3 regions of the Peribacillus sp. NPDC101480 genome follow, and region 1 is predicted to be linked to each of the others. Evidence: predicted binding sites of a transcription regulator. Region 1 holds the regulator's gene; each other region holds the start of a gene.
The links. The regulator LexA, encoded in region 1, represses DNA repair genes until DNA is damaged. The targets are predictions, from matches to a motif close to CGAACATATGTTCG.
Positions count from the first base shown of each region.

Region 2: the regulator LexA is predicted to act here: its motif matches at 1,774-1,787, upstream of addB (helicase-exonuclease AddAB subunit AddB).
Region 3: the regulator LexA is predicted to act here: its motif matches at 1,322-1,335, upstream of ACQKMF_RS12755 (DNA endonuclease).

Region 1 is NZ_JBNNSB010000002.1:576,984-580,274, forward strand. Features, by position in the region: gene ACQKMF_RS10285 (YneB family resolvase-like protein) at 1-623, opposite strand, end outside; gene yneA (cell division suppressor protein YneA) at 643-954, opposite strand; gene lexA (transcriptional repressor LexA) at 1,110-1,733, shown strand; gene ACQKMF_RS10300 (glucosaminidase domain-containing protein) at 1,939-2,553, opposite strand; gene ACQKMF_RS10305 (hypothetical protein) at 2,918-3,205, shown strand.
Region 2 is NZ_JBNNSB010000004.1:39,018-42,308, forward strand. Features, by position in the region: gene ACQKMF_RS14480 (hypothetical protein) at 1-223, opposite strand, end outside; gene ACQKMF_RS14485 (TVP38/TMEM64 family protein) at 514-1,128, shown strand; gene lepB (signal peptidase I) at 1,162-1,725, shown strand; gene addB (helicase-exonuclease AddAB subunit AddB) at 1,916-3,291, shown strand, end outside.
Region 3 is NZ_JBNNSB010000003.1:311,022-314,312, forward strand. Features, by position in the region: gene ACQKMF_RS12755 (DNA endonuclease) at 408-1,250, opposite strand; gene flaG (flagellar protein FlaG) at 1,428-1,790, shown strand; gene ACQKMF_RS12765 (flagellar hook-associated protein 2) at 1,805-3,291, shown strand, end outside.

The DNA.
Region 1 (3,291 bases):
TCGAGAAAACGCCTGTTCACAGTAGCCTTTGAAACATTGTATCCAAATCCCCTTAAAGTGGCTGCGATTTCTGCGAATGTCAATCCATTGGCCCGAAGTTTAATAATTTCTTCAATAGGGATTTCCATACGGTCCCTTCCAGTGGAATTCCTTTGATTCTGAAGGTTTTTTTGAGGACGGTATCCTTTTTCAACGGCTCTTATCATCCCGCGCTTTATTTTAAGATTATGTAGTTTCCTTTGGTATTCTTCTACAATACCGACTATCTGGATGACCATGGCATCCGAATCCGATAACTCAAGCTCCCCGTCATGTGAGAGTGTATAAATTTTAACATTTTCTTTAAGGATGACATGGAAAAGGGCTATTTTGGCATTCCCTCTTCCCAGCCTTGTTTCATCCTGGATTAATAGTACTTCAGCTTCTTTAGTTTTAAATAGTTCGAGCATGTCAAAAATGCCATCCCGATTCAACTCATAACCACTTGCCTGCTCTTTTATTATGGATATAACTTCAACATCCATCTTTTCTGCCAATTTGACTAACTCATCTTCCTGCCTTGCCAATGATGTTTCCTGTGACTCTTTTTCTGTGCTGACCCTACAATAGATTACCGCCTTCATAATACCCTACCTTCACTGCTTACTGCTCACTGGCCAAATTCTGGACAAGTTCTTCCCCTTTAACCGGTATGACGATGACTTGACCAGGTTTAATTGTATCCGCCCTGACACCATTATGCTCTTCTATCCAACCAATGAATTCTTTTTTTGTCAAATTTGCTTCTTCATATTCTTCAGCGATTCCCCATAGGGTATCACCTTCACTTACTTCTATAGAAAGGAAATCCTTTTTTGGATCATTGTTCAATGTACAAGAGAATAAAATTGAAAAGATGAATACTGATCCCGCTAATAGAATCGTATAAATATAATTTTTGTATAAATTTTTCATAAATATCCCTCCAAAGCGAATGTTCGTTCGTATGTTATGGTCAAATTATAATACGAACGCTTGTTTCAGTCAACAACAAAATTCGAACTTATGTTTGTATAGAATTGGGGGCCATGCTATAATGTAGCAAAGAACATTGGGGAAGAGGTGCACATATGACTAAACTATCAAAAAGGCAGCAAGATATTCTTGATTTCATTAAAGAAGAGGTCCGCCAAAAAGGGTATCCACCTTCCGTACGGGAGATTGGTGAAGCAGTGGGACTTGCTTCAAGTTCAACAGTACACGGGCATTTATCACGCCTGGAAAGCAAAGGCCTGATTAGACGTGACCCAACCAAGCCAAGGGCCATTGAAATAATGAATTTGGAGGAAGCGAACAATATTCCAAAAGTCAATGTCGTGAACGTGCCGTTACTTGGAAAAGTAACAGCGGGAATGCCGATAACGGCCATTGAGAACATAGAAGAATACTTTCCGCTTCCCGAAAGCATGGTTCCACATGATGACCATGTATTCATGCTGGAAATCATGGGTGAAAGTATGATCGAAGCAGGAATTCATGATGGGGATTATGTCATCGTGAAACAACAAAGCAATGCCAATAATGGAGATATCGTCGTGGCCATGACGGAAGATGATGAAGCCACTGTAAAACGATTCTTTAAGGAACCGGATTACATAAGGCTTCAGCCTGAGAACTCGAATATGGAACCAATTATTTTACGAGATGTTTCGATACTTGGAAAAGTAATAGGCTTATATAGACAAATACACTAAAAGCGCTAACCGCGCTTTTTTTGTTTGTTTAATCTATGTCCCGAATTCTCTCAATATGCATATGGAATTTTAATAGAATCAAGTTTTCATGGGTATTTAAACGTCCTTAATTACGAACGGAAGTATACGATCGCCTAATATGTACTTTGGTAACAATCTGATTACAATAAAAAAGAGAGCTTTAACTACCGCTCCCAGTTAAAATTCACTTCACTCGTAATCTTTGGTTCACTTTAATTAGGTTAAGATCTACCAAGCCGTTCCACTGTTGAATCTGCACTTGTGTAGAACCGTATGCTTTTGCAAGCGCAGAGACGGTATCCCCTTTTTGGACAATATGATAAACCTCTTCTATACTTGCATCATATTTTGTTAAATCGCTTGTTTCGATAAGGTTCACCAGTTTTTCAATATAGTTGGGATCCGAGGCGTACCCAGCATCGAAAATTGCTTTGAGTGCTTTTCTGTAATCTTTTTCTCCAATGACAGCCGTATAAAGACTTCTATTCCATGAAGTCCCCTTTACATATAAATTGGCAAGATCTCTAAGACTTTCTTCCCAAGATGGGTATTTTCTGAATTTGTTCCATACTTGAACGGGTACGCCATTGACATATTCCATTGTCTGAATGATGACTGACTCACCCTTGAAGTCACCTTTTGTACCGAATATATTTTTTCCTTTGCTTGCTAATAAACTTGTCCCATATCCACTCTCCAAACAAGCTTGTGCAATGACAACAGAAGGTAATATTTTAAATTCCTGTTGAATTTTCTGGGCATAGGGAGCAATTTCCTTAATAAATGTTTCCTTGCTCATTAGAACCTCCCATCAATGGTTTTACTTTATTTTTCACTGTTCATCTTCATTCTTATCGTATTCTCATCTATGAAAAAGGTTACAGCAAGTCCCATACAAAAGGTTCTGATGTTTGGCTAATTGTTTTTATTATAGATTTCTTACCTAGAGTGGCCTGCTTCGAGTATTATTTATCCATTTCCCTACCAAACAGGAAAAGCCGTCAATCCATTTAATTAAATGGATTGACGGCTTTTCCTATTGAACACTGAAAATCTTCAAAACTTGTTCGTTAATTTTAAATTTGTAATTATTTATTTTTGTATAAAACCTTGATGAAAAACAAAAACTATTTTTAAAAACTTCATTTCAAGGTGGTGAAATCATGGACTACCCAACCGTCCATACAAACTTCTGGGATGCAGTGATAGCCATTCCTACCATCATGATTCTTACTCAACTTATTAAGGTCATGTTTCATATTCATCCAAAATTCGTCCCTACCATCGCTTTGGGTCTTGGCTTGTTCATTTCCATTTTCATCAGTCATCGTCATCACTTGGTTTCAGGAATTTTCATGGGCTGGTTTTATGGCTATGCAAGCATAGGCAATTATGCTGCACTCAAAACTGGTATTTTGTCTTATAGAGAATCCTACAAAAAGACGGATTAAATCTATTCTTGTTGTCTAGCTGAAATTCATCAATCTTTTTATTGCTAGATGACCTTACTAGCTTTATTTTCCATCGAACACCATTA
Region 2 (3,291 bases), on a different contig from region 1:
TTTCACTAACCTTAATATTCTCCTTGCGCAAATAGCGCCGCACCTCGGCAAGTTCGTCTTGAACCACTTTTAAAATATGTTCGACTAGCTCCGAATAGGGCCTTTTTAATTTAAACGGACTAATTTCGATGACCTTGAGATCCCGGTTTAAGACTGTAATAACCATAGGGAGGTAGATGGCTTTTTCAATCATATTTCGGTCATCTTCTGGAATGCGGGTCATCATGACCGCCCCTTTCTAAAATAGCGCGTTTTTAATAATAGTATGTATATTCTGCAAAACAAGAACATCCGTTCTGTTTTTTTATCCTAATGTATTTTCAGTGTATATGCAAGCAGTTTTGATAAATCAAGAAATATTCGTTAACAAGATTATGTTTTCCGGAGATAGGGAAAGTATGAAGATATATGGATAATAATTCTTGCAATTTCAGGGGAAAGTGATATATCTAAAATAAACAGTTTTTAATAAGTTTATGCTGCAATGATGGCAGCATGTCGAGGGAGATAATTATGGATTTGGATACTATACGTGAGTGGTTTACACTTGATCATATATCGGCACTAATTCAGCAATATCGCTCATTCGGTCCAATTCCTGGGATCTTGCTGCCGATGCTGGAAGCATTTTTGCCTTTTTTGCCCTTAGTGGTGTTCGTGCTTGCTAATGCAACGGCTTTTGGTCTCTGGTGGGGATTTTTATTTTCTTGGATTGGTGCGGTAGCGGGGTCTTTTTTGATCTTTTGGATTATTAGAAGATATGGTCAAATGAGGTTTTTCCGATTTTTGCAAAAGCATAAACAGGTGCAGAGGTTGATGGTTTGGGTTGAGAGCCATGGATTCGGTCCTTTGTTCATATTACTCTGCTTCCCTTTTACACCTTCGGCTATCGTTAATATCGTGGCAGGACTTTCAAAAGTCAGTACCCTGCAATATGGACTTGCAGTAGTGGGTGGGAAAGCGGTGATGATTTTTACGATCAGCTTCGTAGGTTACGATTTAGTATCATTAATTCATAAGCCTGTGCGAACGATCATTATCGGAATCGTCATCTTTATCCTATGGTATGTGGGAAAAAGACTGGAAGTCAGGCTAAATAAAAGCATGAAGAGAGAAGAAGGACAATAAATTAATATATAAATGCAGTAGGGGTTGAACTAGATGGAAAAAACAAACAAGAATTCTTTATCCGATTGGATAAAACCAGCGATGATAGCTTTTGTTATTTACATCTTAATCCGTACATTTCTCTTTTCAAGCTATGATGTTGAAGGGAAGTCGATGCAGCCGACCCTTGAAGATGGAAATAAACTTGTCGTGAATAAAATCAATTACCGGATTCATGATATCAACCGTTTTGACATTATTGTTTTTCATGCTAATTCACAAGAAGATTATGTTAAGCGAGTCATAGGGATTGCAGGTGACCGAATTCGTTATAAAGATGATTGGCTTTACGTAAATGGTGAAAAAGTGGATGAGCCTTATCTTGAGAAATTCAAGGAAGGTTTCCCGGAACAGGATTTTACAGGTGATTTTACATTAAAAGAATTGACGGACATGACCAAAGTTCCGGAGGGTAAGCTTTTTGTCATGGGTGATAACCGTCTTGAAAGTGCTGACAGCCGTCATTTTGGTTATATACCGGTTGAAAATGTTGTCGGTAAAGTGGATGTTCGATATTGGCCGGTCAATGATTTCAATTTTAAATTTACAGGTGAATGATTGTGGAAGCCCCAAAATTATGTGGGCTTTTTCTTTTGGGGGAAAACGCGAACGTACGATTGGTGTTTTTTAAAGGGAAACGGTAAAATAATAGAAAGTAAATCTAATTGGAAACAGAAACCTAGTCATAAAGACGAAAGTATTTCTGGTATGATGGGTCTAGATATTATGTTGTAAGGGGGAAAAAGAGATGTCACTCCGTTTTTTACTGGGAAGATCGGGTGCAGGGAAAACTTCGAATATATTGGACGAAATCCGCTCCAAATTGGCAGAAGATCCCGAAGGAAATCCAATTATCTACCTCGTTCCTGATCAGATGACGTTTCTATCTGAATATAAATTAATTAAAACACCAGGCCTTGCCGGAATGATCCGGACACAGGTTTTCAGTTTTAGCAGGCTTGCATGGCGCGTCCTTCAGGAAACCGGGGGGATGAGCCGGCTGCATTTGGACAGTGTCGGCGTCAATATGTTGATACGGAAGATCATGGAAGATAAAAAGGAAGAGTTAAAGATGTTTCGTCGATCTGCTGATAAGCAGGGGTTCATTGCACAGATGGAGCTAATGCTGGCCGAGTTCAAGCAGTATTGCATCCAACCTGATGACATTCAAAACTATTTGCAAGAAACCTCACAGGCAGGCAGCGGCATTCAGGATAAACTGCATGATCTTGAATTGGTCTATCAGGCTTTTGAGGATGAAATGGTCAACAAATATTTAGATTCCGAAGACTATTTCACCTTGCTGATCGAGAAAATGCCAGAGTCTTCATATATAAGGAATGCGGATATATACATCGATGGTTTTTATAGCTTGACTCCACAGGAATTATTGATTGTGGAAGAAATGATGAAGCTGTGCAGGAGTGTAACGATCTCACTGACGTTAGATCAGCCCTACAGGCAATATGCCCCGGATGATTTGCAGTTGTTCAGGCAAACGGGTAATCTTTATCATCACCTTTATCAGTCTGGATTGAGGAATGGCATACCGATTTCAGAAGATCGAATCTTAAAAGGGACGGAAAGGTTTGGAAAGAGTCCAGGGCTGAATCACCTGGAAACTCATTTTGCCATTCGTCCTGCACAAACGTTTGAGCAGTCACCTGATGTAACGATCGCCCAGGCAGTTAACCGCAGAGCTGAGATTGAAGGAGTTGCCCGGGACATCTTGTCGCTGGTCAGACAGAAACAGCACCGTTTTCGTGATATTGCGATTTTAGTCCGTAATGGGGAAGCATACGCAGATATTTTACAAACCGTTTTTCGGGATTATCAAATACCCTTGTTCGTCGATTCCAAACGGACGATGCTGAATCATCCTCTGATTGAACTGATTCGTTCCACTTTGGAGATCATCAATGGCTATTGGCGTTATGAGCCGGTATTTCGTGCAATCAAGACGGAGCTTCTATTTCCGCTGCAAAAAAATCATGATAGGATGCGCGAACAGGTAGATAAGCTGGAGAACTATGTGCTGGCCCGCGGCATTAAAGGAAGCAGGTGGACGTCCAAAGAACGTTGGACCTACAGGCGCTTCCGCGGCCTGGAACTCGAGGACCGGAA
Region 3 (3,291 bases), on a different contig from region 1:
ACAACGTAACTGGAAACGGTAAGCGTGATGGTCTGAAAATGATGGAGATGACATAATGGATAATCAGCAGCCAAGCTCCTTTGAGGAAACTCTGGAGAAGGTTCAACGACTAGGATATACAGTCTAAGGTGAAAGCTATGGCAATGAAATCCGTAGGGTGGCAAAAGCCATTCGAAGTGCCCAGCCCCTTATAAGATAAGGGTGAAGATATAGTCTGTTCTATGATCGAAAGACATAGTCGCAAAGCAAGCGAACCAACAACCACAAGGAGTTTTACAACTTCTTCGTTAATTTTAGATTACCTGAAAGAGACTCTAGTTTTACTAGAGTCTCTTTTTTTATCGAAAAATATAAAGGATCGGTTAGATTAACATTATTTAGCTCCAAAATACTATCATGTTTTGGCGTTAGTTTAGTTTTTTTATTTCTTGCCATTTATAAGTAACGGACCAATAACTTCTTTTTAGCATCTTTGCAATTTCATTTGTTGTATAACCATTTTCTTTAAGTTGTCTTAGTAATTTAATTTCATCTGGAGAATAGGGTTTAGAGCGATCTGAACTGCTGGTAAGAATCGTGTAATCAGGATACTTAGATTTCCACCTGAGTATTTCTTTTTGATTTCGGAATTCCCAAGAGGTTTTATATAACATGGAAGAACAAGTTTTTGCAACAGGTTCGATTAGTTCGAGGAAACGAAAAGTTTCTTTAACAGAAGTAGTTTTTAGAATATATCCATATCCATCTTTACGAGAGCTCAGCTTTAAGGATAAATGATATGTGGTAAATATATGTTCCTTTAGTTTCTCTAATTCGTCTTTAGGATAACATTGAAGGTAAAGGTAAATATGCGGTGTGAGGTAAATAATTTTTTTATTATGATTTACCCTGTATGAGATGCTTAAAGAGCCATCATCCATGTATAGAATAGTTAGGAAATGTGTTAAAATGCAATGTTTCAATAATGTGAAGGGGAGATGTTTAGTTCCATCATCACTGTAAAAGTGTGGGAATAAATTGGTGAATAATTCTAAAGAAGCGGAACGGACACATTGGCTTGCCGGAGTGATATATAATAATCCATCAAAAAAGGAAATTTTCCATTTTCGATAATCTCCCTGAGATGTGCCGTAGTGCTCCCGGTAGCTGTTGTTCTTTCTCCTGCTATTTTTATAAATTTTCGTGATTTCACCGTCACTTATAATGCTGGCATATAATATATTTTTCTGGATTTCAGTAAGATTAATTATGAAAACCTCCTTATATAAGAGTGTAAGCTCATCTTCTTAATCCCATTTTATAATGTTATCCCCTCCGATAGCGAATGTTTGTTCTCTATTTAATAATAAATCCTTTGTATGTACACTGTAAAGTTCCATTTCGGAACCGATATAAAAAGTAAAGATATCATATTGGGGGCTATTTAGATGCGGGAGAGTTTGTCCACAAATATCCTTTCCTCACAACTTAGAACAGCAATCTCGGAAGGAATCAGTTCATTTTATCAGCGGGAAATGAATACGCTAGCCTATTCGGAGCAAAGTGTGGAATCTACTGATATGCCATCAAAAGAAAAGGTGCAGGAAATGGTGGATAGTTTGAACACCTTCCTGAATCCGACACATACGGCGGTTCGTTTTGAATATCATGAGAAGCTGAATGAGTACTATGTCAAGGTAGTGGATGATGTAACGGATGAGACGATCAGGGAAATTCCCCCGAAGAAGTTATTGGACTTCTATGCGGCAATGACGGAGTTTGTCGGCATAATGGTGGATGAAAAAATATAAGCGGGTGATCAATTTTGGTACGAATCAGTGGTTTAGCAAGCGGGATGGACATTGATGAATTAGTTAAGAGCATGATGCAGGCAGAACGGGTGCCATTGGAAAAACTGACACAGAAAAAGCAGTATTCCGAGTGGCAGCGGGATGATTACCGTTCGATAAATACAGCTTTATCAGAATTGGATACGCTCATTCGTGATGGAATTGGGAAGCAGTCTTCCTTTATTAAAAAGAAGGTGATGGTATCGAATCCAGATGCTGTATCAGTGAGAAATGTGAATTCGACCATTGATTTTTCCGGGAATATAAAAGTGAATGGGCTTGCCAAGGCAGCAACCATGACAAGTACAGAAAAATCAGCTGTTACCGACCCGAAAAAGAAACTATCGGAATTGGGAATCACGACTCCTCAAGATATTACGATACTGTCCATCAATAAGGATGGCGGTTTTGATACGGAAGTAAAAGATGGCGCAACAGTGGAAAATCCGTATACTCTTACCCTTAATGCGGACGATACGTTAGAGAGTGTCATAAATAAAATTATTGCAAACTCGGGAGTGACTCTATTTTTCGATGAAACGTCCCAGAAGTTTTCCATCACTGCTAAAAATACAGGTGATATAAAAGATCGGCCTGAAATTGAGTTAGGGAGTACCGGAGATTTCTTCAATGTGCTAAAAATGAGCAGTAACAATGAAGGAACTGGCGGCACAATAGGGGAAAATGCATCGATTACTTATAATGGCCTGGACATTTCCCGTCCTTCGAATACGTTTCAGATTAATGGAGCGGAAATAACGGTAAAGCAAAAAACGACGGATACAGTCACATTCTCATCAACAGCTGATGTGGATGCCATCCTGGACACGATCACTCAGTTTGTGAATAAATACAATGATGTCATTAAAAAGGTTCAAGATAAAACGGGTGAAGCTAAATATCGCTCCTTTACCCCGCTTACCTCTGAGCAAAAAAAGGCAATGACAGAGGATGAAGTGAAGCTGTGGGAAGAAAAAGCGAAGAGCGGAACATTAAAAGGGGATTCGACGTTAAAAAGCCTCTTGACCACAATGAGGTCATCCCTATACACCTCGGTGGATGGGATCACAGGAAAAAACAATCTCAGCAGTTTGGGGATCACCACCACCAAAAATTATTTGGAGGGCGGTAAATTAACGATTGATGAGGACAAGCTCCGGGCAGCCATTAGTGAGGATCCGAATGCGATTTATGATATGTTCATGGCCAATGGGCCAGAAAAGAGCGACAAAGGCCTCGCGCGCCGGTTAAGGGATGATATAGAATCATCAATGAAGGCGATTACTGAAAAGGCCGGAAAGGCCGGATTTGTTAATAACAATTTTACAATCGGAAAATTGGTCAATGGGCTGGATAAGAAGATTTCAACATTTGAGGCAAAGCTAACGAAATTGGAATCGCGCTATTACAACCAGTTCACGGCGATGGAAAAAGCGATTCAAAAGGCAAACAGCCAAAGTGC